Regions from separate parts of the Neorhizobium sp. NPDC001467 genome, predicted to be linked through region 1. Evidence: riboswitches for the same ligand, from Rfam matches in the RefSeq annotation. Region 1 holds a riboswitch; the other holds the start of a gene.
What was found. A riboswitch is a leader RNA that binds a small molecule or an ion and turns the genes downstream of it on or off. The one in region 1 is predicted to bind thiamine pyrophosphate.
Positions count from the first base shown of each region.

Region 2: another riboswitch for thiamine pyrophosphate. It lies ahead of ACQKKX_RS13840 (YkoF family thiamine/hydroxymethylpyrimidine-binding protein); the one in region 1 lies ahead of ACQKKX_RS08130 (ABC transporter permease).

Region 1 is NZ_JBNNPS010000002.1:726,108-729,686, reverse strand. It holds gene ACQKKX_RS08135 (ABC transporter substrate-binding protein) at 1-766, opposite strand, end outside; gene ACQKKX_RS08130 (ABC transporter permease) at 783-1,547, opposite strand; TPP riboswitch at 1,685-1,787, opposite strand; gene ACQKKX_RS08125 (putative bifunctional diguanylate cyclase/phosphodiesterase) at 1,992-3,579, shown strand, end outside.
Region 2 is NZ_JBNNPS010000006.1:80,767-84,345, forward strand. It holds gene guaA (glutamine-hydrolyzing GMP synthase) at 49-1,626, shown strand; TPP riboswitch at 1,871-1,982, shown strand; gene ACQKKX_RS13840 (YkoF family thiamine/hydroxymethylpyrimidine-binding protein) at 1,974-2,582, shown strand; gene ACQKKX_RS13845 (ABC transporter permease) at 2,619-3,437, shown strand; gene ACQKKX_RS13850 (ABC transporter ATP-binding protein) at 3,434-3,579, shown strand, end outside.

The DNA.
Region 1 (3,579 bases):
AGGCTGCCACAAAGAGTTTCCAGGACTCTTCCGGGTGATTTGTCAGGAAAATGGCGGCCTTCTCGACGGCTTCGAGAAAACGCGGTAGGCGCGGATCCGCCACCAGGGCATCACGGGTGACGAAAATAAGTTCGTCATACACGGGGACGCCGTGTTCCTCGGGAAAGAAAGAACGACCTTCATGGCCTTCGAGGCGCATCTGTGTCAGTTCGAAATTGCGGAAGCCGCCAAGCGTGGCATCGACCTTGCCGCCGATCAGCGATGGCGACAGCGCAAAATTGACATTGATCAGCTCGACATCCTCAAGGCTTAGGCCTTCGCCCTCCAGCATGCGTTTCAGCATCGCGTCTTCAAAACCGCTGACGGAAAAGCCGATCTTCTTGCCGCGCAGATCTTTCAGGCTGCGGATCGGGCCATTGGCCAGTACCGTGACGGTGTTAAGCGGTGTTTCGACCAACGTGCCGACGCGTTTGAGCGGCAGGCCGGCTGCGTGGTCGAGATAGAGGTTCGGCTGGTAGTGAATGCCGATATCCGCCTGACCAACCGCGACGAGACGCGGAACCGACGATGGATCGGCTGGCGGCACCAGTTCGACGTCAAGTCCAGCGGCGTCGAAATAGCCGTTTTGCGCGGCGATGACGAGCGGCGCATGATCCGGGTTCACGAACCATTCGAGCATGACGGTCAGCTTGTCAGCGGCATGCGCGCCGTTCGCATGAAAGCTTGTGATAATGGCAATGCCAATTGCCAGCAGGGTTCGTCTCATTGGTTCTCGTCTCTCCTCAGGATGAAAACGGTGTTTTCTGCTCGTCTTCCCGCGCCCAGTGGGGATGTCCCAGCGTGAGCCGATCGAAGGCCAGCCGCAGGCCGATGCTTGTCACGGCGAGAATGGCCATGGCGGCAAAAACGGTATCGGTCTGCATCCGGGCATTGGCTTGGACCATAACGAAGCCCAGCCCGGCCGAAGCCCCAACCCATTCGCCGATGATGGCCCCAAGGGGCGCCAGCGGCACGGCGACGCGCAGGCCCGACACCAGTGCGGGTAAAGCAAGGGGGACCCTCAGCCGAACCAGTACCTGCCACGGGGTTGCAGCCGTCAGCGCCGCCGCCTCCAGAAGCACGGGTTCGGTGCGCCTCAGACCATCGGCAAATGCAGAGGCCACCGGAAAGAAGATGACGACGGTCGTCATCGCCACCTTCGAGGCTACGCCAAAACCCAGCCACAGTACCAGGAGCGGCGCGAGCACGAAAACGGGAAAGGTCTGCAGCACAAGGATCATTGGCCAGAGGAGCCTGCCGGTGCGCGGCAGTGCCACTGAAAGAAATGCCACCGCCGCTCCGAAGACGCTGCCGAAAAACAGGCCCGCTAAAATTTCGCCAAGCGTGATCAGCGTATGATGAGTGAGGAAAGCGCTCTGGCGCACCAGCGCGTGGACGACTGCAAGCGGCGATGGCAACAGATAACGCGGTGGAGCAAACAGCTCCACCGCTGCCGACCAGATCAGCAGCAGCAGAAAAAGCCCCAAGGACGTGGGTCGAAACTGCATGTCAGCGCATCGACGTGGAGCTGTCGAGCCATACGGATCTCGTGGCTTGGAAACCCTTGAAAGCGGTAGGCATGGTTTGATCTCCTGACAGCGATATCATGGAGATCCAGGCGAGCGGAGAATAAGAAAGAGGTGCACGAAAGCGCCGTTTCCGTTCCTACGCCGGTATGACCCGGATCAGGTTCAAGGGTCCGGCTCACCGCCATCTCAGCACCGTTCGGTGCTCCCCTCGGAATGGCGTCAATCTGGACCTCGGACCTGGAGTTGTCAATCACGGAGGTTCGGTCCGTTTGAACACCATAAGGCATAGGACCCTGGACGCTGCGCAATGCGCAAAGGGAGGGTACGCTAGCGTACCCGCGGCGGCGTCCAGTGTGTTTACCACACTCTCTAACTGCTTCTTTACTCAAGTCCTAGAAGGTTCGCCCGCAGGGGGTTCCCAACATGATACGTGATGTCCAAACCGACGCAGGAACTCCATCGGTCCCCCTCATCGGGCCTGGTAATGATGGTGACTATCTGCGGGGGCTGCAGGTCCATGCTGTCGAACAGAATATCAGCCGCGGCCTGATCGCATTTTCTGTTGCTGCCGCCGTCTCGACCCTATTCTTCTACGATTCCTACAGCGCCCAGTCGATCACTTGGTTGGTCCTGGCCCTGATCATGACGGCTGTGCGGATACGCATCGCGCGCCGCGCAGCCGGCCGACCTCCACGGCCCCTGTCGGAAAAACAACTCAGGCCTTACGCGGTTTGGTGCGTAATATCCGCCTCGGTCATGATGAGCTTTCCAAGTTGGATCATCATGGAGGAGGATGGGCTTGCGTTCGCTTTCATGCTGTCCCTTTGTCTGGGAACTTTCTGGTCAGCAAGTTTTGTTCACGCGCCTGTCCTTCGGTCTTCCGCATCTTTCATGACGACGCAGTTGGTCGTCACGGGAATTGCCATGGTGTTGAGGGGTCCTACCCTCGACAACATAATCCTGCTCTGTCTTTTCGTCATCGGCGTTGGCAGCGCTTACGCCCTGATCAAACAGCATTCAAAAACCTTCTCTCAGTCGGTCCTTCAGCAAATCGCTTTGGAAAAGCAGAACGAAGTCATCGGGCTTCTCCTGCGCGATCACGAGGAGCAATCGAGCGACTGGCTTTGGCAGACCGACGAGCTGATCGCCATCATGTCACCATCACCGCAGTTTGCTGCTGCGTTCGGTCGATCTCAGGGCGAAATGGTGTCGCTTCCGCTCGAGGCGCTTTTCCGGAATGCCGAAGGCGCGGTGGCGTCAACAGGCGTTGCGACACTGATCGATCACATCAATGCTGGAAAGTCGTTCCGTGATCATGTCGTATCATTGGTGGTGGATGGCGTGCCTCGATGGTTTTCCGTCTCCGGTAGGGCAGTGACCAACGAGCTCGGTGCAATTGTCGGACACCGAGGCGTGATGTCGGATGTGACTTCCGCCAAGCAAGCAGAGCGACAGATCCGTCACCTCGCGCTGCACGATGGCCTTACTCAACTTCCAAATCGAACCCAGTTCTCGGGGGCGCTTGAAGAGGCGTGTCGCTCGGGCAAGCCGTTCGCGCTACTGAGCATAGACTTGGACGGCTTCAAGCCGATCAACGACACGTACGGCCATCCGATCGGCGATGCCTTTCTCATGCAAATTTCAAAGCAAATCTCGAGCGCTGGCGGATCGAAAGGCTTGGTGGCGCGGATCGGCGGCGATGAGTTCATGGTATTGTCTTTCGATGTCGACCATGAGCGACTGGAAGAAAACTGCCGTTGGATCCTTGGCGCGGTCGCGACACCAGTGGAAATCAAGGGCTTCGAACTCTCGGTCGGCGCCAGTATTGGAATAGCCTTGGCGCCGAACCACGGCGCGACGGCAACAGAGCTTCTCAAGAACGTGGATGCCGCCTTATATAGGGCCAAGCGAGATGGTCGCGGAACGTTCAGGTTTTTCGAACCTGCGATGGATCTCCAGCTTCAAGCACGCAATCGCCTGGCCCACGACCTGCGCCTCGCCACGCACCGAG
Region 2 (3,579 bases), on a different contig from region 1:
GGCGTTTGTCCGGTTGCCAGAAATGCCAGTTTTCTCTAAAGGCTCGCCATGACCCAGATAGCGCATCCCGACAGCATCCTCATCATCGATTTCGGCAGCCAGGTAACGCAGCTGATTGCGCGCCGCGTCCGCGAAGCGGGCGTCTATTGCGAAATCCATCCTTTCCAGAGTGCCGCCGAAGCCTTCGACAGGCTCGCGCCGAAAGGCGTGATCTTTTCCGGCGGCCCGGCTTCGGTCACGACCGAAGGCAGCCCGCGCGCACCGCAGGCGGTTTTCGACAGTGGCGTGCCGATTCTCGGCATCTGCTATGGCCAGCAGACGCTCTGCACCCAGCTCGGCGGCGTCGTCGAAGGTGGCCATGCCGCCGAATTCGGTCGCGCAGATGTCGAGATCAAGAAGGCCAGCCCGCTGTTCGACGGTTTCTGGGCTGAGGGTGGCCGTTATCCGGTCTGGATGAGCCACGGCGACCGCGTAACGCAGCTGCCGGACGGTTTCGAGGTCATTGCGACATCGGAAAACGCGCCCTTCGCCATCGCCGCCGACGAGAGCCGTCATTACTACACGACGATGTTCCACCCGGAAGTGGTGCATACGCCGGATGGCGCCAAGCTTCTCTCCAACTTCGTGCACAAGATCGTCGGCCTGAAATCCGACTGGACCATGGCCGCCTACCGCGCCGAAATGATCCGCAAGATCAAGGACCAGGTCGGCACCGAGCGCGTCATCTGCGGCCTGTCCGGCGGCGTCGACTCCTCTGTTGCCGCCATCCTGATCCATGAAGCGATCGGCGACCAGCTGACCTGCATCTATGTCGATCACGGCCTGATGCGTCAGGGTGAGACCGAACAGGTCGTCGGCATGTTCCGAGACCATTACAACATTCCGCTCGTGGCCGTGGATGCCTCCGACCTGTTCCTGACCCAGCTTGCCGGCGAAAGCGACCCTGAAGTCAAGCGCAAGACGATCGGCCGCCTGTTCATCGAGGTTTTCGAGGCGGAAGCGGCAAAGATCGCTGCCGACGGCAAGGGCGAACCGCGCTTCCTCGCGCAGGGAACGCTTTATCCGGACGTTATTGAAAGCGTTTCGTTCTCCGGCGGCCCGTCGGTCACGATCAAGAGCCACCACAATGTCGGTGGCCTGCCCGAGCGCATGAACATGCAGCTCGTCGAGCCCTTGCGCGAACTGTTCAAGGACGAAGTTCGCGCGCTTGGCCGAGAACTCGGCCTGCCGGAAAGCTTCATCGGCCGCCACCCCTTCCCGGGTCCGGGCCTCGCCATCCGCTGCCCAGGCGGCGTCACTCGCGAAAAGCTCGATATCCTGCGCAAGGCCGATGCGATCTATCTCGACGAAATCCGCAAGGCCGGTCTCTATGACACGATCTGGCAGGCCTTTGCCGTGCTGCTGCCGGTGCAGACTGTCGGCGTCATGGGCGATTACCGGACCTATGATTTCGTTTGCGCCCTTCGTGCCGTCACCTCGGTCGACGGCATGACGGCGGATTTCTATCCCTACGACATGAACTTCCTCGGCCGCACCGCGACCCGCATCATCAACGAGGTCCGCGGCATCAACCGCGTCGTTTATGATGTTACCTCCAAGCCGCCGGGCACGATCGAGTGGGAATGAACCGGAGCGGTCCGTAGACGCGACAATGGGAAGGAGGGCGAAAGCCCTCCTTTTTCGTTGCCGGGTTGCTGAACTCTCGGATTCCATTTTGCGGTAATCGCCGTGAGGTACCAGTGCCATGGCCCAAGAGAGGCTGACGTGATGGCTTTGCCAATATTGATGAAGCCTGAATGGGCTTGCGATCCGCCTCGCCATTTTTCTCGACAACCCACCTTGCCATCCGTCCCCAATCCGGTCTAACTAGCCGCGATTACAGGGGTGCTCCGTAAGGCCGGGGCTGAGATATGGTCGCATGACCGTGGACCCTTCAGCTGATCTGGATAATGCCAGCGGAGCGAGGTAGAGCGATGTTTTCCGGCGCGCAGATTTCTTTGTATCCGATGACCGACGATTTCGTCGGCGTCATCACAGACGCGCTGTCGGCGCTCGAGCCCTATCGCGAAAAGCTGCGGATCGAGACGGACGATATCTCCACGCTGCTCGTCGGCACACCTGATATCGTGTTCGCCGCCATGCGCGACCTGTTCGCGGCAGCGTCGAAGAGTGGCAAGCATTGCGTCCTGCATGCGACGATCTCGCGCGGATGCCCGGGCGAGCCGGACGACCCGATCTGCCAGACACCGGAATTTTCCGGACCGCTGGCGCCGCTTGCCGAGCGCAAGCTGAAGGCGCATCTGGCGGTCGGCGATGCACCGGTGATCGGTCAGGAGGCGGCGGCGCAGTTCTCGCTATACACGCTCGGCATCGACGGCCACATGGATGAGATCTATGGCTGCATCGATTTCGTGAAGAATTCCGGCACGTTTGAGAAATCCAAGAATTTCTGCACCAAGCTGCGCGGCGACACCGGTGCGGTCTTCTCCACCGTGCATGAGGCGCTGGTGCGTTTCGGGCCACCGGCCGGACATGTGACGATCGACCTGACGGTCTCCGCCAACAGCCCCTCCGCGCGCTGATTTTCCACGCGTCCTGCGAACGGCCGAGGCATGTTCATGTTGTTTTCGCACCCCGTGCGCGGGCGGCCCGCCGTCTCGATATGGCTTCATCTCCGTAATGCCCTGCCGGCTGTTATGGCTGTCGGCGGTCTGGCGTTGATCTTTGAAACCTATGCACTCTTTTCCGGCGTCTCGCCCACGACCTTGCCGGCGCCGTCGCGGGTTCTCGCGCAAGCCTATCAATACCGGCAGGCTCTGCTCGACAACGCCATCCCCACGCTCAGCGCCACGCTTGCGGGTTTTTCGTTATCGCTTGTCGCAGCCTTCCTTCTGTCCGTCATCGTCGATTTCGTGCCGGCGCTGAAGCGGGCGCTTTTTCCCGTCTTCATCGTCAGCCAGACCTTGCCGCTTGTGGCGATCGCGCCCCTGGTCGTGCTGTGGTTCGGCTTCGGGCTTTTGCCAAAAATCCTGCTGGTGGCGCTGGTCACCTTCTTTCCCATGCTGGTCGCGCTTTCGCGCGGTTATGAGGCGACCGAACCTGAACTCGAACAATTGCTGACCTCGATGGGCGCCGGGCGTTTCAAACTTTTCCGTGTCGCCCGCCTGCCCTCTTCCCTGCCCTTCTTCTTCGCAGGCCTGCGAATCTCGATCACCTATGCCGTCGTCGGCGCGATCTTTTCCGAGTATGCCGGTGCCGCCAAAGGTCTCGGCATTTATATGCTGAATGCCAAGAACAATTTCCGACCCGACCTCGTGCTGGCCGCGGTGCTGGTAAGCGCCGTGCTGACGCTCTGCCTGTTCGGGCTTGCCGTTCTTGCGGAAAGGCTCTCGATGCCGTGGACGCGCCGGGGTTCCGTCGGAGGTCAGGAACGATGAACGTACCGCGTCTGAAACTCGATGCCGTCAGTTGCCGTTACGGCGACCTTCCGGTGCTTGCCGCTATTTCCATGACGGTGCAGCCCGGGGAATTCGTCTCCATTCTCGGCCCCTCCGGTTGCGGGAAATCCACGCTTTTCAA